Regions from separate parts of the Dactylosporangium sp. McL0621 genome, predicted to be linked through region 2. Evidence: riboswitches for the same ligand, from Rfam matches in the RefSeq annotation. Region 2 holds a riboswitch; each other region holds the start of a gene.
The links. Region 2 has a riboswitch for ZMP and ZTP ahead of ACPPVO_RS38825 (hypothetical protein). Riboswitches for the same ligand answer to the same signal wherever they lie in the genome.
Positions count from the first base shown of each region.

Region 1 (9,366 bases), 6.2 Mb from region 2:
GCCAGCCGGCTGGCGGCCTGGGCCGCGGAGGACACGTCCGAGCCCGGCTCCCGCGCGTCCGCGGCGCGGCGTTCCTGGTCCCCGATGGGCGGCGACACACCGGCCCCGGGCGAGCGTTTCCGCTGGTCGAGCGAGGACGACGACTTCCCGGCGACCGACGAGGCGGGCACTTCGCCCGAGACCGGCGCCGACTTCCAGCCGAGCCGCGCGGAGGCGTGGCGGGAGACGCCCGCCGCCGAGAACCGGGCTCCTGAAGCGGTGGCGGATTCCTGGCGGGAGTCGCGGGCATCTGAGCCGTCGTGGCGGGAGTCGCAGGCGTCCGAGCCGGCGGCGGAGTCGTGGCGTTCGTCGGAGCCGTCGCGGCATTCTTCGGGGCCGGCCGCTGAGCCGTCGTGGCGTGAGGGCCGGTCGGCTGAGCCTGTGGCGGAGTCGTGGCGTGAGGGCCGGTTGGCTGAGCCTGTGGCGGAGTCGTGGCGTGAGGGCCGGTTGGCTGAGCCTGTGGCGGAGTCGTGGCGTGAGGGCCGGTTGGCTGAGCCTGTGGCGGAGTCGTGGCGCGCGTCCGAGCCTGTGGCGGACCCGTCGTGGCGTTCGTCGGAGCCGGCGGCGGAGTCGTGGCGCGCGCCCGAGCCGGTGGCCGATTCGTGGCGGGAGAGCCGCGCGCCCGAGCCGGTGAATGAGCCGTCGTGGCGTGAGGCGCGGGCGCCCGAGCCGGTGGCCGACTCCTGGCGGGACGTTCGTGCGCCCGAGCCTGTGAGTGAGTCGTGGCGGGATGTTCGTGCGCCCGAGCCTGTGAGTGAGTCGTGGCGGGACGTTCGTGCGCCCGAGCCCGTCGATGAGTCGTGGCGGGAGCGTCGGGCTCCTGAGCCGGTGGCCGAGACCCGTGCGCCCCAGCCGGTTGATGATTGGCGCGCGTCCGGGCGGGAGCCTTGGGGTGCGGCGTCCGAGGGGGCACGGCGGCCCGCTGCGGAGTGGCCGCCGCCGGCGGCCGAGTCGGGGCAGCGTGCGGCTGAGCGGCCCTCGGTGGACTGGCTCTCGCCGGAGTCGTCTGGGCCTTCCGCGCCCGAGCGGCCCTCTGTCGAGTGGCGCTCGGCCACTGAGTCCCCCGCGTCCGAGCGGCCGTCCGTTGAGTGGCGCTCCGCGTCCGAGCGGCCTGGGGGCGACTGGCAGGGCGCGTCCGAGCGGGCATCGGTTGACAGGCGGTCCGCGTCCGAGCGGCCGAGCGTCGAGTGGCAGGCGGCGCCTGAGCGGCCGTCGGTTGAGTGGCAGGCGGCCTCCGAGCGGCCGAGCGTCGAGTGGCAGGCGGCGCCTGAGCGGCCGTCGGTTGAGTGGCAGGCGGCCTCCGAGCGGCCGAACGTCGAGTGGCAGACAGCGCCTGAGCGGCCGTCGGTTGAGCGGCAGGCGGCCTCCGAGCGGCCGTCGGTTGAGTGGCGGTCCGGGGGCGAGCGGGCTCCAAGTGATTGGCAGTCGGAGCCGGCGGCGCCCGCGCGGAATGACGGGCGGCCCTCCGTTGAGTGGCGTACTGCGCCCGAGCCCTCCGCGGCTGAGCGGCCGTCGGTGGAGTGGCGGTCTGCGGGTGAGGCCGTTGACGACGTGGCTCGGGATGGGCGGGGCTCGGAACAGGGCGCGCCTGGGGATCGGCGGCGGCGTCCGGAGCGGGCGGCCTTTGCCGGCAGTCTGTTCAACGGGGACACCCCTGAGCTCGAGGCCAAGCCCCTGGACCTGCGGCGGACCTGGGACTCCGATGCGGCCTCGCGGTCGATTCGGCGGCGGGATCGGTCGCAGTCGGCGGCTGAGGGTGATGACGATGGGACCGCGGGCTGGTCCGGCGGGGGTCAGGGCGTCGGAAGCCCGCAGCCTGAGGCCTTGGACCGCGGTGGGCGTGCTGCCGAGGCGTGGGAAGCCCAGGCGGACGGTCGTGGGCCGCAGGGGTTTGGCCGGGATGGGCGTACCACCGATGCGTGGGAGACCAGGTCCGAGGGCGCCGGCCGTGGTGGGCGGGGCGCCGGGGCTTGGGAGGCCCAGAGCGAGGGCGTCGGCGCGCATGCCGATGGAGGGCGTGACGCGAACGGACCCGCCGCAAGGTGGGCGGATGAGCCGAAGCCCGCTGCCGGGTGGGGCGACAGCCCCCAACCCGCGGCGGGGTGGGGCGAGAAGCCCGAGGCGGGCTGGGGCGAGAAGCCCGAGGCGGGCTGGGGCGAGAAGCCCGAGGCCGTGAGTGGACCGGCTGCAGGGCGGACGGACAGGCCCGCGGCCGCGAACGGATCGGCCGCAGGCTGGGCGGACCCGCCGCGGCCGTCAGCGGGGTGGGGGAACGAGCCCGACGCCGCGAACGGTGCGGCCGCCGGTGGGCGGGCGGACAAGCCCGCGTCCGAAGAGGCGTGGTGGGACGCTCCCGCGGCGGCTGGGCCCGCGGCCGTTGCCGAAGGCTCCGAGAAGGTCAAGAAGTCTCGGTGGGGGCGGAACAAAGACAAGGACAAGGACCAGGGCGCCCGTGGCGTCGAGGAGCACGGCAACGAGTGGGCGACCGAGGCGACCAGTCGCTGGGATCGTGGGGCCCCCCGAAGCGAAGAGCCGGCGCAGGCCCCCCGCAGCGCGCCGGCGCAGGCCCCCCGTGGCGGGGCGGCACAGGCGCCCGCGCCGCGGAACGAGGCGGCCCGCGGAGACGGGGAGCGCATCCCTGAGCAGCGCAAGCGTGAGCTCTCCGCGTTCGAGGACCTCGCGCCGCTCGAGCTCAACCTCGATGAGGAGCCCAAGGAGAAGACCCGGCGGTTCGGGCGCCGGAAGTGAACTGAGCGAGGGCGCCCGCCGGGAACGGCGGACGCCCTCGAGGGCTCAGATCGGGTACGCCGACAGCAGGTCCCGCACCTCGCCCGCGATGGTGTCCAGGGCCTCGTCGTCCGACTTCAGGGCGGCGTCCACGGCGCGCGAGATCCAGTTGGCCACCTGGGGCATCTGGGCCTCGGTCAGGCCGCGGGTCGTCAGGGCCGGCGTGCCCAGGCGGACGCCCGAAGGGTCGAAGGGCTTGCGCGTGTCGTACGGCACGGTGTTGTAGTTCGTCTCGATGCCCGCGCGGTCCAGGGCCTTCGCGACCGGCTTGCCGCCGATGCCCTTGCCGGTGAGGTCGAGCAGGATCAGGTGGTTGTCGGTGCCGCCCGACACCAGGTCGAAGCCGCGCTCGATGAGGGCTGTGGCCAGGGCGCGGGCGTTGGCGACGACCTGCTCGGCGTACACCCGGAAGGAAGGAAGCGCCGCCTCGCCCAGTGCGACCGCGATCGCCGCGGTGGTGTGGTTGTGCGGGCCGCCCTGCAGGCCCGGGAACACGGCCTTGTCGATCGCCTTGGCGTGCTCGGCGTCGCACATGAGCATCGCGCCGCGCGGGCCGCGGAGGGTCTTGTGCGTCGTGGTCGAGATGATGCCGGCGTGGCCGACCGGGGACGGGTGCGCGCCGCCCGCGATGAGGCCGGCGATGTGCGCGATGTCGGCGACCAGCACCGCGTCGACCTCGCGGGCGATCTCGGCGAAGCGCGGGAAGTCGATCGTGCGCGGGATGGCCGTGCCGCCGGCGAAGATCAGGCGGGGGCGGGAGCGCAGGGCCAGGTCGCGGACCTCGTCGAAGTCGACGCGGCCGGTGTCGCGGCGGACGGTGTACTGCACCGGCTTGAACCACGCGCCCGTCGCCGAGACCGGCCAGCCGTGCGTGAGGTGCCCGCCCATCGGCAGCGCCATGCCCATGACGGTGTCGCCGGGCTTGGCCAGGGCCAGGTACACGGCGAGGTTCGCGGGCGAGCCCGAGTACGGCTGGACGTTGGCGTGCTCGACGCCGAACAGCGACTTCGCGCGCTCGATCGCCAGCTCCTCGATGGGGTCGATGAAGCGCTGGCCCTCGTAGTACCGCTTGCCGGGGTAGCCCTCGGAGTACTTGTTGGTCAGCACGGAGCCGGTCGCCTCGAGGACGGCCCGGGAGACGTAGTTCTCCGATGCGATCATCCGCAGGGTGTCGTGCTGGCGCTGGGTCTCGGCGCGGATCAGGTCGAACACCTGAGAGTCGTGCATGCACAGCCTCCTGATGCGACGGGGCACCCAGGCGCGCGGTGCCCGCGATCGGAAGCTCCCCGGTGGTCGGTTCCACCTTGATGTGCGCCAGTCGCGGTGACTGACGCACATCATAGTGCAATTTACGGAACCTTGCGGTAAGCGCCGTCACTCGCCGAGGTGGCCATCGATGCGTACGCCCGCAGCGCCGCCGACACCGGCCGCTCGCGGTCGAGCGGGGTGTACGGCCGCTCCCGCTTCTCCTGCGCGATCTTCCGCGCGGCCAGCGCCTCGTCGGAGACGACGAGCTGGATGGAGCGGGCCGGGATATCGATGTCGATGCGGTCGCCGTCCTCGACGAGCGCGATGAGCCCGCCGCCGGCCGCCTCGGGGCTGATGTGGCCGATCGACAGGCCCGAGGTACCGCCGGAGAAGCGCCCGTCCGTGATCAGCGCGCAGGCGCGGCCCAGGCCGCGGCCCTTGAGGAAGCTGGTGGGGTACAGCATCTCCTGCATCCCCGGGCCGCCCTTGGGGCCCTCGTACCGGATCACGACGACGTCGCCCGCGACGATCTGCTTGGCGAGGATGCCGTCGACCGCGGCCTCCTGCGACTCGAAGACCTTCGCGCGGCCGGAGAAGGTCAGGTTCTCCTCGGGCACGCCGGCCGTCTTGACCACGCAGCCCTCGGGCGCGAGGTTGCCGAAGAGGATCGCGAGGCCGCCGTCCTTCGTGTACGCGTGCTCGACGCTGCGGATGCACCCGTCGGCGCCGTCGGTGTCGAGCGTGCTCCACCGGTTCTCGGTCGAGAACGGCTCGGTGGTACGGACGCCTCCCGGCGCGGCGTGGAACAGCTCGAGCGCCTGCTGCGACGCCTTCCCGCTACGGATGTCCCACTCGTCGACCCACTCCCGGAACGTCGGGGAGTGCACCGACCAGACCGACTCGTCCAGCAGGCCACCGCGCGACAGCTCGCCCATGATCGCCGGGATGCCGCCGGCGCGGTGCACGTCCTCCATGTGGTATTTCTGCGTGTTCGGCGCGACCTTGGCCAGGCACGGCACCCGGCGCGAGACGGCGTCGATGTCGGCGACCGAGAAGTCCAGCTCGGCCTCGCGGGCGGCGGCCAGCAGGTGCAGCACGGTGTTGGTGGAGCCGCCCATCGCGACGTCCAGCGCGACCGCGTTGAAGAAGGCCGGCCGGGACGCGATCGCGCGGGGCAGCACGGAGGCGTCGTCCTGGTCGTAGTACCGCCGGCAGAGATCGACGATCAGCGAACCGGCCTTTTCGAACAGCGCCTTGCGGGCGGCGTGCGTGGCGAGCGTCGAGCCGTTGCCCGGCAGCGCCAGGCCGATCGCCTCGGTCAGGCAGTTCATGGAGTTGGCGGTGAACATGCCGGAGCACGAGCCGCACGTCGGGCAGGCGGAGCGCTCGATCTGGCCGAGCTGCTCGTCCGTGACGGACTCGTTGGCGGAGGCGATCATCGCGTCGATGAGGTCGAGCTTGGCGTCCTTCTCGTGGACGACTCCCTCGATGGCGATGGTCTTGCCGGCTTCCATGGGGCCGCCGGAGACGAAGACGGTGGGGATGTTGAGGCGGAGGGCGGCGAGCAGCATGCCGGGCGTGATTTTGTCGCAGTTGGAGATGCACACGAGGGCGTCGGCGCAGTGGGCCTGCACCATGTACTCGACGGCGTCGGCGATGAGCTCGCGGCTGGGCAGCGAGTACAGCATCCCGCCGTGGCCCATTGCGATGCCGTCGTCGACGGCGATGGTGTTGAACTCCTTGGCGACCCCACCGGCCTCGGCAACCGCGTCGGCAACGATGATGCCGAGGTTGCGGAGGTGGACGTGGCCCGGCACGAACTGCGTGAAACTGTTGGCGATGGCGACAATCGGCTTGCCGAAGTCGGAGTCGGTCATGCCGGTGGCGCGCCAGAGGGCGCGTGCGCCGGCCATGTTGCGACCAGAAGTGGAGGTCTTGGACCGCAGCTCGGGCATACCTGCGAGTCTGACACGTTCCGTATCTTGGGATAGGTTGACTCAGGCCGTGAGATGCGCCAAAGTGGGCTCATGTCGTCGAGGTCGCTCCGAGTACTTATCATCTAGCGCGCCGACGCCTGCCGTCAGCGCGCTAGCCCCCCGTGCCCCGCACGTGGGGTTTTTTCATGTCCGGAGCCTTTGCCAAGACACCTTCGAGCGAAAGTGCTAAAGCGATGACGAGACCCACGCCAGAAGTCCTCGCCCACCGGGGGCACCCGGCCCCGCCGCCGCCCGCCGCGCCGGCCGCCGACAAGAAGACCCAGCCGGAGCTGCTCACCGGGGCGCAGGTACTCGTCCGCTCGCTCGAAGCGCTCGGAGCCGACGTCGTCTTCGGCATCCCGGGCGGCGCGATCCTCCCGGCGTACGACCCGCTGTTCGACTCCGAGACCGTCCGGCACATCCTGGTCCGCCACGAGCAGGGGGCCGGCCACGCCGCCACCGGCTACGCGCAGGCGACCGGCAAGGTCGGCGTGTGCATGGCGACCTCCGGCCCGGGCGCGACAAACCTGGTGACCCCGATCGCCGACGCCTACATGGACTCGGTCGCCATGGTCGCCATCACCGGCCAGGTCGCCTCCGCCTCGATCGGCACGGACGCCTTCCAGGAGGCGGACATCGCGGGCATCACGCTGCCGATCACCAAACACAACTACCTGGTCCAGTCGGGCGAGGAGCTGCCCCGGGTGCTCGCCGAGGCCTTCCACCTGGCCGGCACCGGGCGCCCGGGCCCCGTCCTGGTCGACATCCCCAAGGACGTGCTGCAGAACAAGACCACGTTCAAGTGGCCGCCGACCATGGAGCTGCCCGGGTACCACCCGACGCTGCACCCGCACGGCAAGCAGATCCGCGAGGCCGCCCGCCTGATCGCCGGGGCCAAGCGCCCGGTCCTCTACGTCGGCGGCGGCGTGATCAAGGCCCACGCCTCCGAGGTGCTGCTGAAGCTGGCCGAGCTGATCGGCGCCCCGGTCGTCACCACGCTGATGGCGCGCGGCGCGTTCCCCGACTCCCACCCGCAGCACATGGGCATGCCCGGCATGCACGGCACCGTCGGCGCCGTCTACGCGCTGCAGAAGTCGGACCTGCTCATCACGATCGGTGCCCGCTTCGACGACCGGGTGACCGGCCAGCTGTCGACGTTCGCGCCGAACGCGGCGGTCATCCACGCCGACATCGACCCGGCCGAGATCGGCAAGAACCGCACCGCGGACGTGCCGATCGTCGGCGACGCCAAGCACGTGATCGAGGAGCTCATCACCGCGGTGTCGGCCGAGCACGCGGCCGGGCGCCAGCCGGTGCTCAAGGACTGGTGGGCGACGCTGGAGGACATCCGCGGCCGCTACCCGCTGGGCTACGAGGAGCCTTCGGACGGGACGCTGTCGCCGCAGTACGTCATCGAGCGCATCGGCAGCCTGGTCGGCCCGGAGGCCATCTACACGGCGGGCGTCGGGCAGCACCAGATGTGGGCGGCGCAGTTCATCAAGTACGAAAACCCCGGCACCTGGTTGAACTCGGGCGGCCTGGGCACGATGGGCTACGCGGTGCCCGCCGCGATGGGCGCCAAGGTCGGCCGGCCCGACAAGGTGGTCTGGGCGATCGACGGCGACGGCTGCTTCCAGATGACCAACCAGGAGCTGGCCACCTGCGCGCTGGAGGGCATCCCGATCAAGGTGGCCGTCATCAACAACGGCAACCTGGGCATGGTCCGGCAGTGGCAGACGCTGTTCTACGACCAGCGGTACTCCAACACCGAGCTCGGCACCCACAAGCACCGCATCCCGGACTTCGTGAAGCTCGCCGACGCGCTGGGCTGCGTGGGGCTGCGCTGCGAGACCAAGCGCGACGTCGACGCCACGATCGACGCCGCGATGAAGGTCACCGACCAGCCCGTGGTCATCGACTTCGTGGTCGGCAAGGACGCCATGGTGTGGCCCATGGTTGCGGCCGGCACCAGCAATGACGAGATCATGTTCGCGCGGGGCGTCCGCCCCGCGTTCGACCAGGACGACGTGTAGGAGATCCTGCGACCATGGCCAAGCACACGCTCTCCGTCCTGGTGGAGAACAAGCCCGGAATACTGGCTCGCGTCGCGGGCCTGTTCGCCCGGCGTGGCTTCAACATCGACTCCCTGGCCGTCGGCGAGACCGAGCACCCCGAGGTCTCCCGGATGACGATCGTGGTCAACGCGGACGAATCGCCGCTGGAACAGGTCACCAAGCAGCTCAACAAGCTCGTGCAGGTCCTGAAGATCGTCGAACTCGACACCACCGCCAGCGTGCAGCGCGAGCTGCTGCTGGTGAAGGTCCGCGCGGAACGCCCGGTGCGCTCGCAGGTCCTCGAGACCGTGAACCTGTTCCGGGCCCGCGTGGTCGACGTCGCCGCGGACGCCCTCACCATCGAGGCGACCGGCACGTCGGAAAAGCTGGACGCGCTGCTACGTGACCTGGAGCCGTTCGGTATCAAGGAAATGGTCCAGTCCGGCGTCGTGGCCATCGGCCGCGGTTCGCGCTCCATCACGACCGGCCCGGCGCTCCGCGCCGCCGCCTGAAAATCCTGAGAGGAAACACAATGCCCGCCGAGGTGTTTTACGACGACGACGCCGACCTGTCGTTGATCCAGGCCCGCAAGGTCGCGGTGCTGGGCTACGGCAGCCAGGGTCACGCCCACGCGCTGAGCCTGCGCGACTCCGGCGTCGACGTGCGCATCGGCCTGCCCGAGGGGTCCAAGAGCCGCGCCAAGGCCGAGGAGCAGGGCCTGCGCGTCCTCACCCCGGCCGAGGCGAGCGCCGAGGCGGACGTGATCATGATCCTCGCGCCCGACACCGCGCAGCGCTCGCTCTACACCGAGCACGTCGCCCCGAACCTGACCGCCGGCAAGGCGCTCTTCTTCGGCCACGGCCTCAACATCCGCTTCGGCCTGATCACGCCGCCGGCGGACGTGGACGTGTGCATGGTCGCCCCGAAGGGCCCGGGCCACCTGGTCCGCCGCCAGTTCGTCGACGGCAAGGGCGTGCCCTGCCTCGTGGCGATCGAGCAGGACGCGACCGGCCAGGCCCTGCAGCTGGCCCTGGCCTACGCCGCGGCCATCGGCGGCACCCGCGCCGGCGTGATCAAGACGACGTTCAAGGAGGAGACCGAGACGGACCTCTTCGGCGAGCAGGCCGTCCTCTGCGGCGGCGCGTCGGCCCTGGTCCAGACCGGCTTCGAGGTGCTCACCGAGGCGGGCTACGCCCCGGAGATCGCCTACTTCGAGTGCCTGCACGAGCTCAAGCTCATCGTGGACCTGATGTACGAGGGCG
Region 1 covers NZ_CP188259.1:1,679,244-1,688,609, forward strand. Annotated here, with positions in the region: gene ACPPVO_RS07655 (hypothetical protein) at 1-2,787, shown strand, start outside; gene glyA (serine hydroxymethyltransferase) at 2,833-4,053, opposite strand; ZMP/ZTP riboswitch at 4,072-4,158, opposite strand; gene ilvD (dihydroxy-acid dehydratase) at 4,176-6,029, opposite strand; gene ACPPVO_RS07670 (acetolactate synthase large subunit) at 6,245-8,083, shown strand; gene ilvN (acetolactate synthase small subunit) at 8,098-8,616, shown strand; gene ilvC (ketol-acid reductoisomerase) at 8,637-9,366, shown strand, end outside.
Region 1: linked by a shared signal. The riboswitch ahead of glyA (serine hydroxymethyltransferase) and the one ahead of ACPPVO_RS38825 (hypothetical protein) in region 2 are both predicted to bind ZMP and ZTP.

Region 2 (9,366 bases):
ACCGAGGAGTCCGGGGCGTCGGTGACCGGCTTGTACTTCACGTCGCGGCGGTGGTACAGCCGGGCGAGCGACTGCGGCACCACGAGCAGCCCGGCCTCGGCCGCGACCCACTCGACCGCCGCCGCCGTCGTCTCCGGCCGCTCCACCCCGCGGTCCGGCGGCGGCGACGCCCACGCCAGCACGTCGTCGAGCGGGTGCAGCAGCGGCTCGCCGAGCTCGTACAGCTCGGCCAGGGTCAGCTCGTCGGCGGCGTGCAGGGCGTGGTCGCGGTGGGCGAGCACGACGCTCTGCTCGGTGTACAACGGAATCGCGTGGTTGCGGCCCTTGTCGACCGGCAGCCGCAGCAGCGCGGCGTGGCCGGTTTCGGCGAGCCGCTCCTGCGCCTCGGCGGCCTCGACGGGGACGAGCTCGAGCGGCGTCTCCGGCCGCCGCTGGGCCCAGGTGTCCCGCCAGCGGTCGATGACGACGCCGGGCACCACGAGCAGGCGAAAGGTCACGGGCGTTCACGCTACCCTTGCGCGGTGAGCAAGCCGAGACAGACCCAGACCATGAAGCCCGCGACCGCCGCGCAGAAGCTCGACGTGTACCTGCCGGCGACCCCGCAGGAGTTCCAGGAGGGCCTGGTGTCCCGCGACGAGCTCGACGAGCTGCAGCGCAACCCGCCGCCGTGGCTGGTCGAGCTGCGCCGCGAGGGCCCGCACCCGCGCAGCGTGATCGCCGCGCGGCTGCGGGTGTCCAACAGCGGCCTGGCCCGCGGCGGGGTGACCGAGGCGCTGACCACGGCCGAGATCGCCGAGCTCAACGCGGCCCCGCCGGAGTGGCTGGTCCGCGAGCGCGAGTCGTACGCCGAGGTCCGCCGCGAGCAGCGCCGCCTGTCCGAGCGCGGGGACCGGTAGGCCGGGCGGCCCACCGGTCCCCGCCCGCCGGCATCAGCACCAGGGCGCGGTCAGCTCGCCGCTCGTGCTGCTGACGAGGCCGGTGCCCGGACCCGGGCCCGGCTCGCCGGCGGCACGCACACGTGGTCCGACGGCCGCGACTCGCGCCACACGAAGCCCGACGCGCAGGTGTCCGGCCCCCAGGCCCCGCCGCCCGGCTGCCGGCGGGACGGGCCGAGCGCGTTCTCGCCCTGGGTGGTCGTGCGCTGCGAGGGCAGGACGCACACGTAGTCGCCGGGCACCGCCTCCCGCCACACGTACCCGCTCTTGCAGGTGTACGGCCCGTACGGCAGGTCGGCCGCGGCCGGCGCGGCATCGACCGCCAGCCCGCCGCCGATCAGCGCGAGTGCGGCCACCAGTCCTCGAAGTACCCGTCGCATGTCGTGCTCCTTCTTTCCACGTTCGACCTTTCGAGTGACGGAGCGACTACGCACGGTCTCGATACGGGAGCTGTCGGCGGCCCGACACCCCTCCGCTAGGCTGGGCGCGCGGCCGGGACTGGCGAGGGTGGGGCACCACCGGGGACCGGGCGCGCCGACGTCGGCCGCCGACCGCCTGGGCATCCGCGACGCGAACCGTCGCCGCCCTGGAGGCCCGCGTGCACCTGCGTTACGGCATGAACCCCCAGCAGATCCCCGCCGCCGTCACCGCCCTGCACGCGCCGCCGTTCACGGTCGTGCACGGGCGGCCGTCGTACCTGAACCTGCTCGACGCCGTCACCGCCTGGCCGCTGGTGCGGGAGCTCGCGGCCGGCGGTACCGTCGCCGCCGCTTCCTTCAAGCACGTCTCACCGGCCGGGGCCGCCCTCGCCGGCCCGCTCGACCCGGTGACTGCCGCGCTGTTCGGCGTCGACCCGGCCGCCGACGCGGTGACCCGCGCCTACGCCCGGGCCCGCGACACCGACCCGAAGAGCTCCTACGGCGACGTCGTTGCGGTCTCCGCCCCGGTCACCGCCGGCCTCGCCGCACTGCTGCGCACCGTGGTCAGCGACGGCATCATCGCCCCCGGCTACGAGCCCGGCGCCGTGGCCGTGCTGGCCGCGAAGAAGCGCGGAACCTACCTGGTGCTCGAGGCCGACCCGGCGTTCGTGCCGCCGCCGGAGGAGGTGCGCGAGCTCTACGGCCTGCGCTTCGTCCAGCGCCGCGACGACGCCCCGCTGCCCGGGGGCCTCACCCCGGACCTGCGCCTGGCGTTGGCCACGGCCCGCTACACCCAGTCGAACGCTGTCGTCCTGGCCCGCGGCGGCGCGACCCTGGGCGTGGCCGCGGGCCAGCAGTCGAGGGTCGACGGCATCCGCCTGGCCGGCGCGAAGGCCGAGCTGTGGCACCGCCGCCGCTTCGCCCCGGTCGAGCCGCTGCCGTCGGCTCAGGAGCGCGTCACCGCCCACCTGGCTCGTGCGGCCACACTGGATCCGCCGGTACCCCTGCAGGACGTCAGCCTCGCCTCGGACGGCGCCCTGCCGTTCGAGGACAACATCACCGAGGCGGCCCGCTACGGCGTGCGCCACATCGCCGAGCCCGGCGGCGCCGCCCGCTCAGCGCAGATCGCCGCGGCCGCCGAGCGCCATGGCATCACCGTGACCCACACCGCCCTGCGCCTGTTCCGCCACTGAGGTTCAGCACCCCGGGTAGAACATGGACAGTACGGACAACAGGGCGAGTACCGCCCAGCCCGCGCGCAGCGCCGCCCAGTACCCCGGCGGCGGCTTGGCCAGCCACGACAGCCCGAACGCGGCGCCGAGCAGCACGAGCTGGGCGATGCCGTACGTGAGAATCAGCGCGGTGAGCAGCTCGAACCGCCCGCTGGGGTCGAGCGACGACCCACACCCCAGCCCGTCACCGTGCGAGCGCATGACAACGAACGCCGCGGCGTCGGCGAGCCCGTTACCGACAATGGCGACCGCGACGCCGAGCAGCGACTGGAGGAAGCGAGGCGACATCGCCGCCGATCTTAGGCCGTCCCGCCCCGGCTCCGGCACCGGCCTCTTCCGGCAACCTGGCCGTCCGATCGGCCGGACCTGGCCCCACGCGACGACGGCCCTTCCGAACGCGCCCGCATCCGCTTCGAGCGCCGACGCCGACGGGGCCAAATCCCACCCCGGACCGCGGCCTGACCCACACCGGTCGACGTTCGTGATTGTTCGCGACCGCGAGCAGGGCCGCCTCGCGGATGGCAGGGGCTGGAGCAATTGGCGTATCGGATGGCGCTGCTCGTCCGATGTGCCAGCCCTGCGTTGTCCCTTCGGCCATTCCCGTCTTGTGTGTACCGGTCGTCGGCATGTGACATTGATGGTGTGGGGTTGCCTGGGGGCAACGCGGTTACGCGTTCGTGCGTACATTCTCCGGCATGTCGTTACGGTTTCCGGTGTCCAGGCTGGCCGCGGCCACGTTGCTCGTCGCCTGTGGCGTGCTGGCGCTCGGGTTGGGGGGCGCGTCGGCTCAGTCCGAGGATGACGGGGGCGGATACGCTCAGGCCGGCATGCCGCCGGGTGTGCACGCGAACGTCGTCGCCGGCGTGGCCGCAGGCACGCTGCCGGCGGGCTTCTCGCAGCCGGGTGTCGATGTGTCCAGCCATGACCATTCCGTGCATCAGATCGACTGGCCGGGCGTGGCCGCAAGCGGCGTCCGGTTCGCCTACGTCAAGGCGACCGAGGGCACGTATTACACGAATCCGTACTTCCACGCCGACAACGCCTCCGCGAAGGGCGCCGGCATCCTCACCGGCGCCTACGCGTTCGCCCGCCCGGATCTGGGCGATCCGGTGGGGCAGGCGAACTACTTCCTGGACCGCGCGGAGTGGGGCAACAACTCCCAGACGCTGGTGCCGTTCCTGGACCTGGAGTGGCCGTACTCCTCGCTGAAACTCCCGGCCTGCTGGAACCTGACGCCGGAGGCGATGGTCGCGTGGATCCACGGCTTCGTGGACCGGGTGAAGGCCCGCATCGGCCGGGACATGATGATCTACACGAACCCGAACTGGTGGAACCCGTGCACGAACAGCTCCACCGAGTTCGGCGCCAATCCGCTGGACGTGGCCGACTTCGGCTCCACGACGGGGCCGCGGGTGATTCCCAGCGGCTGGTCGACGTACGCGATCTGGCAGTACGCGGGCGGGAACAACTCCGCCGGCACCTATGACCGCAATGTGTTCAACGGCGACTATGCGGCCCTGACCCGGCTGGCGGGGGACGTCCCGGCCGACGATCCGCCGGTGGAGCTGCGGGCGAACGCGAACGGCCGGTACGTCAGCACCGATCTCACCAGTTCGGCCACGCTGGCCGCCGGCCGCGACGCGATCGGGCTCTGGGAACGGTACGACGTCCTGAACGCCGGCAACGGTGACATCGCGCTGCGCTCGCGCGCCAACGGGTTGTACGTGACCGCGGACCTCACCAACGGCGGGCGCCTGGTGGCCAACCGCAGCGCGGTCGGGGCGTGGGAGCGGTTCACGCCGGGTGACAACACCGACGGCACGATCAGCCTGTTCGCGGGGGCCAACGGCCGGTACGTGACCGCCGACATGAACAACGGCGGCCGGCTGGTGGCCAACCGGGCCGCGGTCGGGGCCTGGGAGAAGTTCACCAAGGTTCCGCTGCCGGCGCTGCTGTCCCTGCGCGCGAACGTCAACGGCAGGATCGTGACCGCGGACCTGAACAACAAGGCCACGCTGACCGCGAACCGGGACGTGGTCGGGGCCTGGGAGCAGTACGACGTCATCGACCTCGGCGGCGGCGACGTGGCGCTGCGCGCGCACGCCAACTCGGCGTACGTGACGGCCGACCTGACCAAGGACGGCCTGCTGGTCGCCAACCGCGCCGTGGTCGGCGCCTGGGAGCGGTTCACACTGGTCACCAACCCCGACGGCAGCACGAGCATCCTGGCCGGCGCCAACGGCACATACATCACCGCGGACATGAACAACGCCGGCAAGCTCACCGCAAACCGCACGGAGGTCGGCGACTGGGAGAAATTCACCAAGATCGGCTGATGTTCCGGGCAGTTGCGGGAGACCGTGTCGTTCTCATCGCGTCGCGTCCCGTGATCAGGGCCCGGTTTCTTTGGGGTGACCCTGTGGCTGCTTGTCAACGCCTCCTCCCGGGACGGCGTTGCCACGGCGTCCGCGTTTGATGGACGGCGACGGCGGGTCGGAGTCGGTTTCCCGATGTTCTTTCCGCGCTGCGTAGGCGGCGGGGGTGAGGCCAGTGCGGTTGCGGAAGAAGCGGCCGAAGTCGGCGGCGTCAGGAAAGCCGAGGTGGGCGGCGGTGGCGCTGGCTGTCCAGGCGCTGTAGTCGAGGAGGCGGCGGGCTTCGAGGAGGCGGCGCTCGTCGATCACCTGCCGTGCGCCGGTGCCGGCGGCGGCCTGCGCGGCGCGGGTGAGCGTGCGTGCCGAGCAGCCGAGCAGGCGGGCGTAGTCGTCCACGTGGTGCAGCTCGCGGAAGTGCAGTTCCAGTGCGTCGAGGAACTGGCCGTAGACGGCCGCCCGCCGCCCCTCATCGGCCGGGGCCGGCGGCGTGGCGTCCGGGCAGTGAGCGAGGCGCAGCAGCAGGGCCTCCAGCAGGCTTCGGCGTAGGGCGTGGTGGAGGTCGAGGGGCCGGCGTCCCATGGCGCGGTGTTCGTCGAGGAGCTGCAGGGCGGTGCGCTCGGCCCAGACGGCGTCGTCGGGGTGCGGGGTGAGCACGGCGGGCGCGTCGTGGGCGGTGACGGGGTTGAGCAGGCGGGCGGTATCGGCCCGCAGGACGTCTTTCTCGAACAGGATGAAGGGGCCTCGGGCGGTGCCTGGTGGGTGCCAGCGCAGCGTGTGGCCGGGGCGTACCCACAGCCACTGGCCAATGGCGCATCGTGCACTCCCACCGGGCCTTCACCCGAACCGCGCAAAGCGCGGTCGCGTCCTGACCACGCAGTGAGGCCAGGCGGCCGACAGCAGGATCGGCGCCCGCCCCGCGCGGTGGGGCGCCGCTGGTCACCTCTGCCACGCCCCGGTCATACCAGGAGGAAGGAGCCGGCCGGATGAACGGCAAGCAACTGCAGCAGGCGGCCCGCCGTACGGCCGAGGCGCTGCCTGGCCCGCTACCTCACCTCGCCCACGGCACCGCACTGACCCCAGCACAGTGGAAAGAAGGCACCACCGTGTCCCGCACCATGCGCGCAATCGTCCTGACGCACCCCGTCGACCCCGACCAGCTCACCGTCTCCGACGTGCCCGTACCCGAACAGCGCCCCGGCTGGGTGCGCATCCGCATCAAGGCGTTCGGCGTGAACGAGTCGGAGACCACCAGCAGAAAGGGCGGATCCAGCCGCGACTTCACCATGCCGCGCATCCTCGGCATCGAGGGCGTCGGCATCGTCGACGCCGCCCCCGTGGACAGCGGCCTCAAGCCCGGCCAGAAAGTGGCCACCATGATGGGCGGCATGGGCCGCGCCTACGACGGCAGCTACGCCGAATACACCCTGGTTCCCCTCGGTCAGGTCATCCCCTTCGAGACCGACCTGCCCTGGGACGTTGTCGGCGCGCTACCGGAGATGTTCCAGACCGCCTACGGCTCCCTCACCACCGGCCTCGACCTCAAGCCCGGCCAGCGGCTGCTGATCCGCGGCGGCACCTCCACCGTCGGACTCTCCGCGGCCGCACTCGCCAAGGACCTGGGCGCCACCGTGCTGTCCACCACCCGCCGCCCCGAACGCGCCCGGACGCTGCGCGAGCACGGCGTGGACCATCCGATCATCGACGACGGCAAGATCGCCGACCGGGTCCGGGAGCTCAGCCCGGACGGGGTCGACGCCGCGTTGGAGCTGGTCGGCGGACCGGCCCTGCCGGACACCCTGCGCGCGGTCCGCCGGGGCGGCACCGCCTGCTTCACCGGCTCACTGGCGGACCAGTGGGTCATCCCCGACTTCAACCCCTTCGCCGTCATCCCCATCGGGGTCCGACTGACCGTGTACGCAGGCGGGGCAGCCGACCTGCCACCCGCCGCATTCGAACACCAGCTGGGGTCGATCGCCGAGGGACGCCTCAAGCCCGGTATCGCGAAGGTCTACCACGGACTCGACCAAGTCCCCCTCGCCCACGCCGACCTGGACGCCGGCCGCACACCAGGCAAGCACGTCGTCGTCCTCGACTGACCTCGAAATCAATCCCGGCAGCACCGCCCGGAGATCTGATGCGGCTCCGACCAGCGCGGGGTCGCCGGCCGAGCCGCCAGGCGATGCTGCCCGGCACGGACGACTCAGCGTCTGACACCGCCCGCGCTGTTCCGGACAACCACGACCCATCACAGACAAGGAACCCTCATGCACGCCATGTCGACCGAGGAATGGCACGCCTTCGTCACCCGCAGCACGGCCACCGGGCGGTTCGCCACCGTCGCGGCCGACGGCGTCCCGCAGATCAGTCCGGTCTGGTACGTCTTCGACGGCGAGGACTTCCTGTTCACCACGGGCGCCCGGGCGGCCAAAACTCGCAACCTACGCCGCGACCCCCGAGCGTCCCTCTGCGTGGCCGACGACGCCCCGCCCTTCGCCTATGTCGAAGTCCGCGGTGATGTGACGCTCAGCGACGACCTCGACGAACTCTACGACGTCGCCTCCCGGGCCGGCGCCCGGTACATGGGCCCGGACAAAGCCGAGGACTTCGGCAAACGCAACGCCGTCCCAGGAGAGTTCGTCGTCCGCCTGCACCCCACCAAGGTTCACGCCTACGGCGGCATCACCGACTGACGGGACCCGCACCGGGCTGACCGCGCCAGCGGCGTTCGGCGGCCACGGCCGATGCACCATAAGTGGGATTCCGCGTGGAGCGACGCCGGAGATGGCGACTCCGCAGGAATTTCGACCGCGTCAACGCCGTCAACCTGCGCGGCGTGTGGGCCGCCCAAAAGCACGAGCTGCGCCAGATGCGTGCCCAAGGCTCCGGCGCGATCGTCAACTGCTCCTCGCTCGGCGGGCTGGTCGGCCTGCCCGAACGTGCCGCGTACCACTCGTCCAAGCACGGCGTGATCGGTCTGACCAAGAGCGCCGCGGTCGAGTACGCACCCAAGGGCGTCCGCATCAACGCTGTCTGTCCGGGCGTGATCGAGACCCCGATGGTCGCCGACATGCTCGAAGGTCAGGCCGAGGCCATGGCCGCAATCATGAGCCAGCAACCGATCGGGCGCCTTGGTCAGGCCGAAGAAGTCGCCGCCGCGGCGCTGTGGCTGTGCAGCCCCGGCGCGAGCTTCGTGATCGGTGTCGCCCTGCCCGTCGACGGCGGATACACCACCCACTGACGTCGCCCGGTCGGTGGATGAGGTGCCGCTGGAACGGTTCGGTCGGTGGTCTGTGTCGTGGCAGACGCGCACGATGCGGCAGGTGCGGGTGTTCCTCCAGCGGCCGGCCGGGGCCGACAACGCCGTACGGGCGTGGCAAGATCGTCGTCGTCGTTACGCCTGCCGTGGGAGGGACTGCCGATGGGTGCGTCCGGGTGGTACTACACCGTGGACTACCAGCCCGATGTCAACGCCGCGCTCCAGCAGTTGCGGCGCGAGGTCTATGACCGAGGCGCGTACTACAAGGAGTCACCCAGCCCTGACCTCGACATGACCGAGGAGGAGTTTCGGGCCAGTTTGGGCCCGGCTCCCAGCGACGACGATGATGACGATGACGGACTCTACGAGTTCAGCATCGCGGATTGGCTGGACCGCAAGGGTCGACCGGTGCCGGTCGACCCAGATACCCTCATCGCCGCTCAGCCCGAGTCGGGCACGCACTCGATCATCGACATGGCCAACGGCGTGTCGACCAGTCCACGGTTCGCGACGGTGTCGCCGTTGACCACGGAAGAACTCATTGAGAAGTTCGGGACCGTGACACCATCGTCCGAGCAGGTGCGTGCCTGGATCGTGACCAGCGGTGGACGGGACCGCTGGGTCGGTACGTACGTTGTCAGCTACCGCGACGGCCAGCCCGACAACCTGCACTTCTGCGGCTTCTCCGGCGACTGAGGCGCAGCAGCGTCGCCGCCGAGGAACTGCCTCACCGTGTGCGGGACGTGCTGTACCGCGATGATATGGACTACGAGCAGGAGTTCCTCTACCGCCAGCCGCGCACCATCGAGGAACTCCGCGCCGTCATCGTCGCCGCTCAGGAGGATCCATGGGCCGGCTGGGCCTGCGACGGCGACGCGCACTGGACGCCGGTGCTCGTCCGCCAGTGGTGGCGCGACCGCCCACGCCTCCGGGAGTGGATCACGACCAAGCATCGGCGCTGGAGCGACGCGGACCGCGCCGACGAACGAGAAGCAGCCAGAAGCCTGGCGGACCGTGCCGTCGTGCACTCGAGGCTGACCGACATCCGGATGAGCCGGCCGTAGCGACGTCGCAGACGTGACGCCGAGCGAATTCTGCGGCATAGCAAGACGTTCTGCGTGTCGATGCAGGGCGTGGGAACGTCCCCCTGAT
Region 2 covers NZ_CP188259.1:8,201,614-8,210,979, reverse strand. Annotated here, with positions in the region: gene ACPPVO_RS38840 (LysR family transcriptional regulator substrate-binding protein) at 1-497, opposite strand, end outside; gene ACPPVO_RS38835 (DUF5997 family protein) at 522-896, shown strand; gene ACPPVO_RS38830 (hypothetical protein) at 947-1,315, opposite strand; ZMP/ZTP riboswitch at 1,420-1,503, shown strand; gene ACPPVO_RS38825 (hypothetical protein) at 1,534-2,547, shown strand; gene ACPPVO_RS38820 (hypothetical protein) at 2,551-2,874, opposite strand; gene ACPPVO_RS38815 (GH25 family lysozyme) at 3,282-4,922, shown strand; gene ACPPVO_RS38810 (helix-turn-helix domain-containing protein) at 4,977-5,612, opposite strand; gene ACPPVO_RS38805 (zinc-binding dehydrogenase) at 5,942-7,054, shown strand; gene ACPPVO_RS38800 (PPOX class F420-dependent oxidoreductase) at 7,223-7,648, shown strand; gene ACPPVO_RS38795 (SDR family oxidoreductase) at 7,723-8,196, shown strand; gene ACPPVO_RS38790 (hypothetical protein) at 8,404-8,910, shown strand; gene ACPPVO_RS38785 (hypothetical protein) at 8,976-9,278, shown strand.

Region 3 (9,366 bases), 4.5 Mb from region 2:
GGGGCCGACTTCTTCGGCGCGTTCTCCAACACGGACAGCTGGACGAGCTCCTCGGTGGCGCGCACCGACAGCCCCTCCGCGACGATGCGCGTCGCCAGCGACTCCTGCTCGTCCGAGTCCTCGAGGCCCAGCAGCGCGCGGGCGTGCCCGGCCGAGAGCACGCCGGCCGCGACGCGGCGCTGCACCGGCGCGGGGAGGTTCAGCAGCCGGATCGTGTTCGAGATCTGCGGGCGGCTCCGGCCGATGCGCCGGGCGAGCTCCTCGTGCGTCGCGCCGAACTCCTCGAGCAGCTGCTGGTACGCGGCCGCCTCCTCCAGCGGGTTCAGGTTCGCCCGGTGGATGTTCTCCAGCAGCGCGTCACGGAGCATCGCGTCGTCGCGCGTCTCGCGGACGATCGCCGGGATGGCCTCCTTGCCCAGCGCCTGGGCGGCCCGCCAGCGGCGCTCGCCCATGACGAGCTCGTACTGCTTCTCCCCATCCGCCTCGCGCAGCTCGCGCACGACGATGGGCTGCAGGAAGCCGACCTCCTGGATCGAGGTCTTCAACTCCTCGATCGCCTCGTCGTCGAACACCTGCCGCGGCTGCTTCGGGTTCGCCGTGATGGAGCCGACCGGGATCTCCGCGAAGCGCGCGCCCGGTACCGGGGCCAGCGCGTCGGCCGCCGGCGCCACGGGCGCCATCGCCGCCGCGGGCTCTGCGGGCGCGCCGTTCGTCACGTTCGGGGGAGTGGCGAGCGCGGTCGCCGTGCCGGTCGAGCCCTCGGCCGGCGCGGCGGCGGTTGGGATGAGAGCACCGAGCCCTCGCCCGAGACCCCCACGTCGGTTGGACTTCATGCGACCCCTCCCACCTGCGCGCCTTGCGCGCCGCGCAGCGCGATCTCCTGCGCCGCCTCGAAATAGCTCACCGCACCCCGCGAACCGGGGTCGTACGTCATGACCGACTGGCTGTAGCTCGGCGCCTCCGACACCCGCACGTTGCGGGGGATCACCGCGTTCAGGCACTTCTCGCCGAAGTGGTTGCGCACGTCCTGCTCCACGAGGTCGGCCAGGCGCGTGCGCCGGTCGTACATCGTCAGGAGCACGGTCGTGATGTCGAGCTTCGGGTTCAGGTGCGACCGGACGAGCTCGATGTTGTTCGTGAGCGCCTGCACACCCTCCAGCGCGTAGTACTCGCACTGGATCGGAATCAGGACCTCCTCGGCGGCGACGAGAGCGTTGACCGTGAGCAGCCCGAGCGAGGGCGGGCAGTCGATGAAGATGTAGTCGTAGTTGTCGCCCCCGGCCTCGATCGCGCGCTTGAGCCGCGACTCACGGGCGACGACCGAGACGAGCTCGATCTCCGCGCCGGCGAGGTCGATCGTCGCCGGTACCGCCCACAGGTTCGGGATGCCCTCGACCTGCTGGGTCACCGCGTCGAGCGGGGCGCCGTCGATGAGGCAGTCGTACACGTCCGGCACGCCCGAGTGGTGGGGCACGTTGAGCCCGGTCGAGGCGTTGCCCTGGGGGTCGAGGTCGATCACCAGTACGCGGTTGCCATGGAGCGCCAGGGCGACGGCGATGTTCACCGCGGTGGTCGTCTTTCCGACGCCGCCCTTCTGGTTGGCTACACACATCGTGCGGCGCCGTGGTGGGCGGGGCATAGTGATCTCCCCGCTCGGGTTGAGAATCTCCACGGCGCGCTTTGCCTCCTGTGCCAGCGGGGGATCTTCGGTTTCACGTGAAACATAAGCGTCGGTCATGGCGCCCTCGGTATCCGCGGTGACGACGGTCGGGTGGGGCCGGGGAGACGGTGGGTTCCGTCGTTCGGGCCTCACCTCGGCCGGAGAAGCGTCGACTGCTGGCGATGCTCCCCGGCCGTAAAGGGTACCGGTTGTGCTGCGCTCGGTCGGCCCGGTGACCTGAAACTCCACCGTGCCCCCGCGTGTCGACTCGGAATCCGGGCGCGTCGGTTGACCCTGCGGTGGAGCGGACACGGGGTTTCGCGGCTGTACCGCATGCGGCGCGTTCGGAGCCGGCCTGGATCCGGGGGCCTCGAACCGCACCGGCTCGACGGGTCGGGAAGAGTCGCCCGGCCGCGGCTCCCCGTTCTCTGTACGGGGCTGCGGCACCGACCGGCCGGCGGGACGTACACCCCAGCCCTCTATCCCCGTTTCACGTGAAACGTGATTGTCTGCATCGCCGTAGCCCGGACTATCGTCGCTGTCGCGCACCATGTCAGTCCCGTCCCGCTCGGAGAGATGTGCACCCGCGGCCGCCTCGTCCGCCGACCCGCACTCCGGGGAACAGGAACCCGGCGCCCCCGAGCTGGCGGGGGTGGAGGAGTCACCGGGGGCCGCTTCCGCGGGGGATGGTGGGCCGGAGTCCGTCGCCCTGGGGGTCGTCCCGGTTGTACCGGCTCCGGAATGATCCGGCTCCGTTTCGTCCAGGCCGGCTTCCTCGGGTGCCGTTCCGTCGGACAGAAGATTGGCGCTGGGCCAGCCTACGGCGCTTCGCCGGGCGGAGCTATGACTGACCGGCGCGTCGTTGGTCTTCTCACCCCAACTCGGGCGCCAAAAGACCAGAAATCCGTCAACTCGCCGGAGTAGGCCGCCGAGTCGCTGTATCGGCGACATCGGCCAACCGATGCCGACCGCCCTGCCGTCCCCCATGAATCTTCCCCGTTCCCCCTTGCCCGGGGTCGCGGTTCCGCCCCCGGGTCATCGGCTGCGGCGCCCTCCGGACCTCCGGGGGCGCGCGCCTTCTTGCGGCCGCGCGTCTCCGGTCTCCCGGGGGCCCGCGGTGTCGCGCCGCCGCGCGTCTCCGGTCTCCCGAGAACCCGCGGCCTCGGTCCGTCGCGCGTCCCCGGCTTCCCGAGGGCTCGCGGCTTCGCGGCGCCGTGAGTCTCCGGCTTCCCGGGGATCTGCGGCCTGGCGCCGCCGCGAGTCTCCGGCTTCCCGGGGATCTGCGGCCTGGCGCCGCCGCGAGTCTCCGGCTTCCCGGGGATCTGCGGCCTGGCGCCGCCGCGAGTCTCCGGTCTCCCGGGGGCCCGCGGTCTCGCGCCGCCGCCGCGCGTCTCCGGACTTCCCGGAGCCGGCGGCATTCCGTTCGCGCGCGCCGCTCGACTTCCGCGGACGCTCGCCTTCCCGCTCTCGCACGACGTCGACCACGGTGGTGGGCTCGGCGAGGACGGCTTCCCCGCACGTGCGCACCGACGCGGTACCCGCACCGAGCTGCGTGAGGAACTCCGCGTGCTCGGCGATCTCGGCCGCCGCGGAGGCGCCCTTCATCGCGAGCAGATGGCCACCGATGGCGGTGAGGGGGAGACACCAGCCGGCGAGCCGGTCGAGCGGAGCGACGGCTCGGGCGGTGACGACGTCGGCGAGCGGGAGCTTGCCGACACACTCCTCGGCGCGGGCGCGGACCACGGTGGTCCGCTCGAGCCCGAGGGCCGTCACCGCTTCGGAAAGGAATGCGGTACGTCGTGCGAGCGGCTCGACCAGGGTGACGGAAAGGTCGGGACGAGCCACTGCCAGCACCATACCGGGCAGACCGGCCCCAGACCCGACGTCGACGACGGAGGCACCCGTCGGAATGAGATCTGCGACCACGGCGCAGTTCAGGAGGTGCCGTTCCCAGATGCGGGGCGCCTCGCGCGGCCCGATGAGCCCGCGCACAACCCCGTCGGTGACGAGCAACTCCGCGAAGCGAATCGCGGCGGGGAGGCGATCGCCGAAGACTTTCTCGGCGGCGGGAAGGATCTCGCTGGGTACTGCACCGTCCATGCGTCAAGCAAACCACGTACGGGGCGGGGGCTTGGGACGCGGGCCGTTTCACGTGAAACGGCCGCGAACGACGGCCGACGTGCGGGCCGGTGTGGGCCGCTCGCGAACGAAAGCGCGAGATCGCGGAGCAGAACGAGGGCCGGCGGAATCTGGATCGCGAGCGGTGGCACGGCCTCCGGAGGCGATCCAAGGGGGCAGCCCCCCAGCGGCACGGCCTCCGGAGGCGATCCAAGGGGGCAGCCCCCCAGCGGTCAGATGGACCCTTAGCAGTGCCGCCACGGGCGGCGGCGACAAGGGCCTTTGGGAACGTCATAGGCAGCGGTGAGCGGGGCTAGGTCCACTCTCGAACACAGGCCAGGGGGCGGCTCAGCGGCCACCCCTCCGGCCCATGTTTCACGTGAAACGGCGCTCCGCGGCTTCGATCGCGTTGCGGAAGAGCATGGCCACCGTCGTTGGGCCGACGCCGCCCACTCGCGGCGTGATGGCGCCCGCCACCGTGTCGCAGGACTCGTCGACGTCGGGGAGGAGACGGCGACCCTCGTACCGCACACCGCCGCCAACCACGACCGCCCCCGGCTTCACGTGCTCCGGCTGGATGATCCCCGGCACGCCGGCGGCGGCGATGAGGATGTCGGCGCGGAGGGTGTACCGGGGCCAGTCCGGCACGCCGGTGTGCACGACGGTCACGGCCGCGTTGGCGGTCGGTCGCTTCTGAGCCAGCAGCATCGCCAGTGGCCGGCCGAGCGTCGCGCCCCGGCCCAGGATGACGACCTCGCGGCCGCTCACCGGAATCTCGTAGTGAGCCAGGAGCGCCTCGATACCGGCGGGCGTGCAGGGGAGCGGACCGGGGATGCCGGCCGCGAGGCGCCCCAGGTTCAGGGGGTGCATGCCGTCGACGTCCTTGTCCGGGTCGACACGCATGAGGGCAGCGTCGTAGTCGAGGTGCTTCGGCGTCGGGTACTGGATCAGGAGCGCATGCACGGCGGGGTCGGCGTTGAAGCGGTCGATCGCGGCGTGGAGGTCGGCCTGGGTCGCGTCGGCCGGGAGGTGCTCGTGGGGAGAATCGAAGCCGAGCTCGGCGGCCTGGCGCTGCTTGATCCGGATGTACCCGGCGCTGGCGTCGTCGTCGCCGACCAGGATCGTGGCGAGTGACGGGATGATGCCCCGCGCGCGGTGGGCGGCGACCCGGGTGGCGACGTCGGCGAGGATGCTCTCGGCCACCGGAGCGCCCGGCAGTAGACGGGCCGGGCCGATGGGCCGAGCCGCCGCAGATCCAGCCGCCGCGCCCGAAGCCGAGCCACCCGCAGCGGAACCGCCCGGCGCAGCCGAGAAAGAAGCGGCGGGCGCGCTCGAAGCGGGACCGCCGGACCCGCTCGACGCAGGAGAAGCCGACGCGCTCGACGCGGGAGAAGCCGACGCGCTCGACGCGGGAGAAGCCGACGCACTCGACGCGGGAGAAGCCGACGCGCTCGACGCGGGAGAAGCCGACGCGCTCGACGCGGGAGAAGCCGACGCACTCGACGCGGGGGTGGCTGATGCCCGAGGTGCGGAAGTGGCCGACGCTTCCGATACAGAGCCCGGGGGAGTCACGGCCGCCGAATCGGGCGAGAGGGAAGAAGGCGAGTTGGGCATACGCTGCTCCTCGTCTGCGTGAGAGCCCAGGCGGTCGACTCCCACGACGAGGCTTCCCGATGGTTGCCCATCCTTGATGCCGCCAGTCGCGTCCCCCAAGTATGCCCCAGCAGACAAAAGCAAACCGCCCCGGTCGCGCGACCGGGGCGGTTCAGGAAACGCAGGCAGAACTAGGCGGTCGGGCGGACCACGATCCGGCGCGCCGGCTCCACGCCCTCCGACTCGCTCTCAACGCCGGGCAGGGCGTTGATGACGTCGTGCACGCACTTGCGCTCGAACGCGCTCATCGGCTCCAGGCGCACGGACTCGCCGTACTCCTTCACCTTCTCCGCCGCGTTCTTCGCGATCGCGCCGAGCTCCTTGCGCCGCAGCGCCCGGTAGCCCCCCACGTCGAGCAGCAGGCGGCTCGGCGAACCCGTCTGCCGGAACACGGCCAGCCGGCTCAGCTCCTGCAGCGCCTCGAGGGTCGCCCCCCGCTGCCCGACGAGAGCCTGCAGCCGCTTGCCCGAGCCGTCCCCGCCCTCCACGACCTCGACGACCGGACGGCCGCTCACGACGAGCTCGTCGATGTCGCCGTCGTAGTCGAGGATGTCGAGCAGGCCCTCGACGTAGTCGGCCGCGATCTCGCTCTCGCGGAACAGGTCCGTACTCGAGCGACCCGAGCCGTTGGCCGCGGCCCCGTCGGCCTCCGCGGACTCGGCCTCCGAGGACTCCTCCTCCTCGTCGAGGTCCTCGTCGTCGTCCTCCAGCTCCGCGTCCGCGGGCTTGGTCGACGACGGCGAGGCTGGCTGGTGCTGATCCAGGTCCTCGGCACCGAGATCACTGGTGGTGTCGGTCACGAAACTCATCTCCGCTTGTTTGGGGCGCCGAAGCGCCGTCACAGGTCGTCGGTGAGGGGTGGGTTGCTACAGGGAGCGCCCCGCGCCGGGCCGACTGAGGGGTGGCCCGGCGGGGTCGCATCAACCCGACTGCCGCTTCGCGGCGCCACCCTTCTTCGGGTTGATCGGCTTGGCACCGGGCTTCGGGGCCCGGGACGGTGCGGCCGCGTCGGGGGCCGTGCCGTTGGCCTTGGCGCCGGTCGCCTTCGCGGCCTTGCCGTTGGTCCGCTGCTGCGCGGCGGCCTCTTCGCGGGCCTTGCTGAACAGCGCGCCGAACCCGCTGGGCTGCTTGGCGTCGGTGGCCTTCTTGGCGCCGCCGCTCTTGTACGGCACGTTGCTGGACGACGCGCTCGCCGGCGGCGGGTACTTGTGCAGCACCCAGTACTGCTGGCCCAGCGTGATGGCGTTGTTCGTGACCCAGTAGATGATGACGCCGATCGGGAAGTACCAACCGGAGGTCAGCGTGAAGAACGGGATGCCGTAGAGCATGAACTTCTGGATCATGCGCTGCTGCGGGTCGGTGTTCCAGCCGGTCTTCTTGATCATCTGACGCTGCGTCAGGTAGGTCGTGGTGATCATCAGCGCGACCAGGATGGCGGCGACGATCTTGACCGTGGTCGAGTTCGCCTCGATCTGCAGCAGGTCGGCCGCGCTGCTGCTGAACTTGGCGACGATCGGGGCGTCGAAGAGGCGGGCGTCGACGGCGCTGAGGAACTCCGACTTGGTCCAGCCGTAGAGCTCCATCTGGTGGTCCGACGTGCCGGGCTTGAGGTGGCGCAGCACATGCAGGAGGCCGATGAACACCGGGATCTGCAGGAACATCGGAAGGCAGCCCATGAGCGGGTTGACCTTCTCCTCCTGGTAGAGCTTCATGACCTCCTTCTGGAGGGTCTCCCGGTCACCCTTGTGCTTCTCCTGCAGCTCCTTCATCTTCGGCTGGATCGCCTGCATCGCGCGCTGCGACTTGATCTGCTTGACGAAGATCGGGAACAGCACGACCCGGACCGTGATCACCAGGAAGACGATCGCGAGGACCCATTGCCAGTTGGAGCCCAGCACCCGGTGATCCGGCATGATCGAGTCCCAGACGGTGTGCCAGAACAGCATCACCTTCGAGATCAGCCAGTAGATCCCGCCCATCAGCTTGCTAATCACGACACTGCTCCAGTCACGTCGACTCGGGCTCGGGCGAGTGTCCCCGGCGCGGAGGCACCGGGTCGAACCCACCGGGGTGGAATGGGTGGCACCGCAGCAGCCGCCAGATCGCGAGGCCGATTCCCTTGACCGCGCCGTGCGTGCCGACCGCCTCCAGGGCATAAGCGCTGCACGACGGGTAGAACCGACAACGCGCCGGCAACGCCGGGCTTATCCAACGACGGTACGCGACGATGGGGGCTGCCACGATCCGGGATCCGGCGTTCATCGACGGACACCTCGGTTCTTCGGTCGGCGCACGGCGTCCAGCGCCGCGTCAAGATCTTGTTGCAGGATGGCGTACGGCCGGGCCGCCGCCTCGGGCAGCGCTCGGACGACGAGCACGGAGCCGGCGGGCAGGTCGGCAAGGAGCGGCCGGACCAGATGCCGCAGGCGCCGCTTCACGGCATTGCGCACCACGGCGTTGCCGACGGCCTTGGAAACCACGAAGCCGGCGCGGGCGGAGCCTGCGCCGGAATCGGGCGAGGCCGGCAGGTCAGACGGAGGCATGGTCGGCAAGCCGGAAGTGGGCGAGGCCGGCCGGCCGGAAGCCGACAAGTCGGAAGGATCCGGAACACCGGAAACCCCGGGTCGTAACGACCCGGGGTTCAGGAGATGCACAACCACGGCCCCCCGGCCGGCCCGGCGGCCGTTGCGAATGGTGGCGGCGAAGTCTTCCCGCCGCCGCAGTCGCTGAGCGGCCGCCAGCACGCTGCCTCCCGGAGGGCCCGGTCGAAGTGACGGCTCAGGCCGAGAGTTCGGCGCGACCCTTGGCGCGGCGCGCCGAGAGGATCGCGCGGCCGGCGCGGGTGCGCATGCGCAGCCGGAAGCCGTGGGTCTTCGCGCGCCGGCGGTTGTTCGGCTGGAAGGTGCGCTTGCTCACGTCGGGGCTCCGTCTTCGTGACTTGGCGGGGACCCGACTCAACGAGAGCCGCGCCCACTGGATGTCTAGGTGGTTGGAGTTTACCAGGGAACGGTGCTCCAACCGAAACAGGGTACGCGCCACCTCACTGACCGTCAACGATCACCCCGCGAGCCGCGATGTGCACAGTAAAAGCCCTGGTGGGAGCCGTAATCCACAGGTTAGTTGTGGACAACGGTTGAGTGGTTGTGGACAACGCTGTTAACGTGCCCGGTTGCCGGTAGACACCGCGACTTCCGGCGACGGGGTACAACTGGACTTTCCTGAATATCGGCGGGCGCTCTGCGAGGGGGTCAGACCGCGCCCGACCTGTATGACCTCTGTGTACGCGCTGATCACCGCACAGTCAGCACGGGACGAGAGGGAATCAGGACGATCCGTCCACGGGACATGACTCGTTGATACACAGGTTGTGGAAAACCTGTGGACAATGGTGACCCGGGGCGGCAGGAAGATCTGGGCACCGTCCACTCGCGGTGGGGGCCGCGAATGATGATGGGGGTGCGCGAACGGTGACTGACACCGACCTCGCAGCGATCTGGAACGCAGCGACGAACCAGCTCGCCGACGGGCTCGACTCGGCGCAGCAGCGTGCGTATCTGCGCATGACGCGGCTGCGCGCGATCGTCGAGGACACCGCACTGCTCTCGGTGCCGGACCCGTACTCACGCGACATGATCGAGAGCCGGCTGCGCCCGGTCATCACCGAGGCGCTCTCCCGGCTGCTGGGCCGCGCGATCCAGGTGGCCGTGACCGTCCGCCCGCCGGAGGACGCGCCCGCGCTGCCGGCGCCCTCGGCGTCGCACTGGTCCAACGGTGCGTCGGCGTCGCTGCGCGACCCGCTGCCGGGCGACGAGCCGACCGATCGCGGCGTCGGCGGCCTGGCCCCGGAGCGCCGGATCGGCGAGCACCGGGGCGTCGCACAGGTACCGCCGCCGGAGCATGACCGCCTCTTCGAGCTTCCCGGCGATCCCAAGCCC
Region 3 covers NZ_CP188259.1:12,694,801-12,704,166, forward strand. Annotated here, with positions in the region: gene ACPPVO_RS60290 (ParB/RepB/Spo0J family partition protein) at 1-833, opposite strand, end outside; gene ACPPVO_RS60295 (ParA family protein) at 830-1,612, opposite strand; partial or broken gene rsmG (16S rRNA (guanine(527)-N(7))-methyltransferase RsmG) at 3,080-3,760, opposite strand; gene ACPPVO_RS60305 (bifunctional 5,10-methylenetetrahydrofolate dehydrogenase/5,10-methenyltetrahydrofolate cyclohydrolase) at 4,154-5,014, opposite strand; gene ACPPVO_RS60310 (hypothetical protein) at 5,013-5,414, shown strand; ZMP/ZTP riboswitch at 5,410-5,492, opposite strand; gene ACPPVO_RS60315 (protein jag) at 5,563-6,240, opposite strand; gene yidC (membrane protein insertase YidC) at 6,352-7,410, opposite strand; partial or broken gene yidD (membrane protein insertion efficiency factor YidD) at 7,422-7,693, opposite strand; gene rnpA (ribonuclease P protein component) at 7,690-8,175, opposite strand; gene rpmH (50S ribosomal protein L34) at 8,210-8,347, opposite strand; gene dnaA (chromosomal replication initiator protein DnaA) at 8,899-9,366, shown strand, end outside.
Region 3: linked by a shared signal. The riboswitch ahead of ACPPVO_RS60305 (bifunctional 5,10-methylenetetrahydrofolate dehydrogenase/5,10-methenyltetrahydrofolate cyclohydrolase) and the one ahead of ACPPVO_RS38825 (hypothetical protein) in region 2 are both predicted to bind ZMP and ZTP.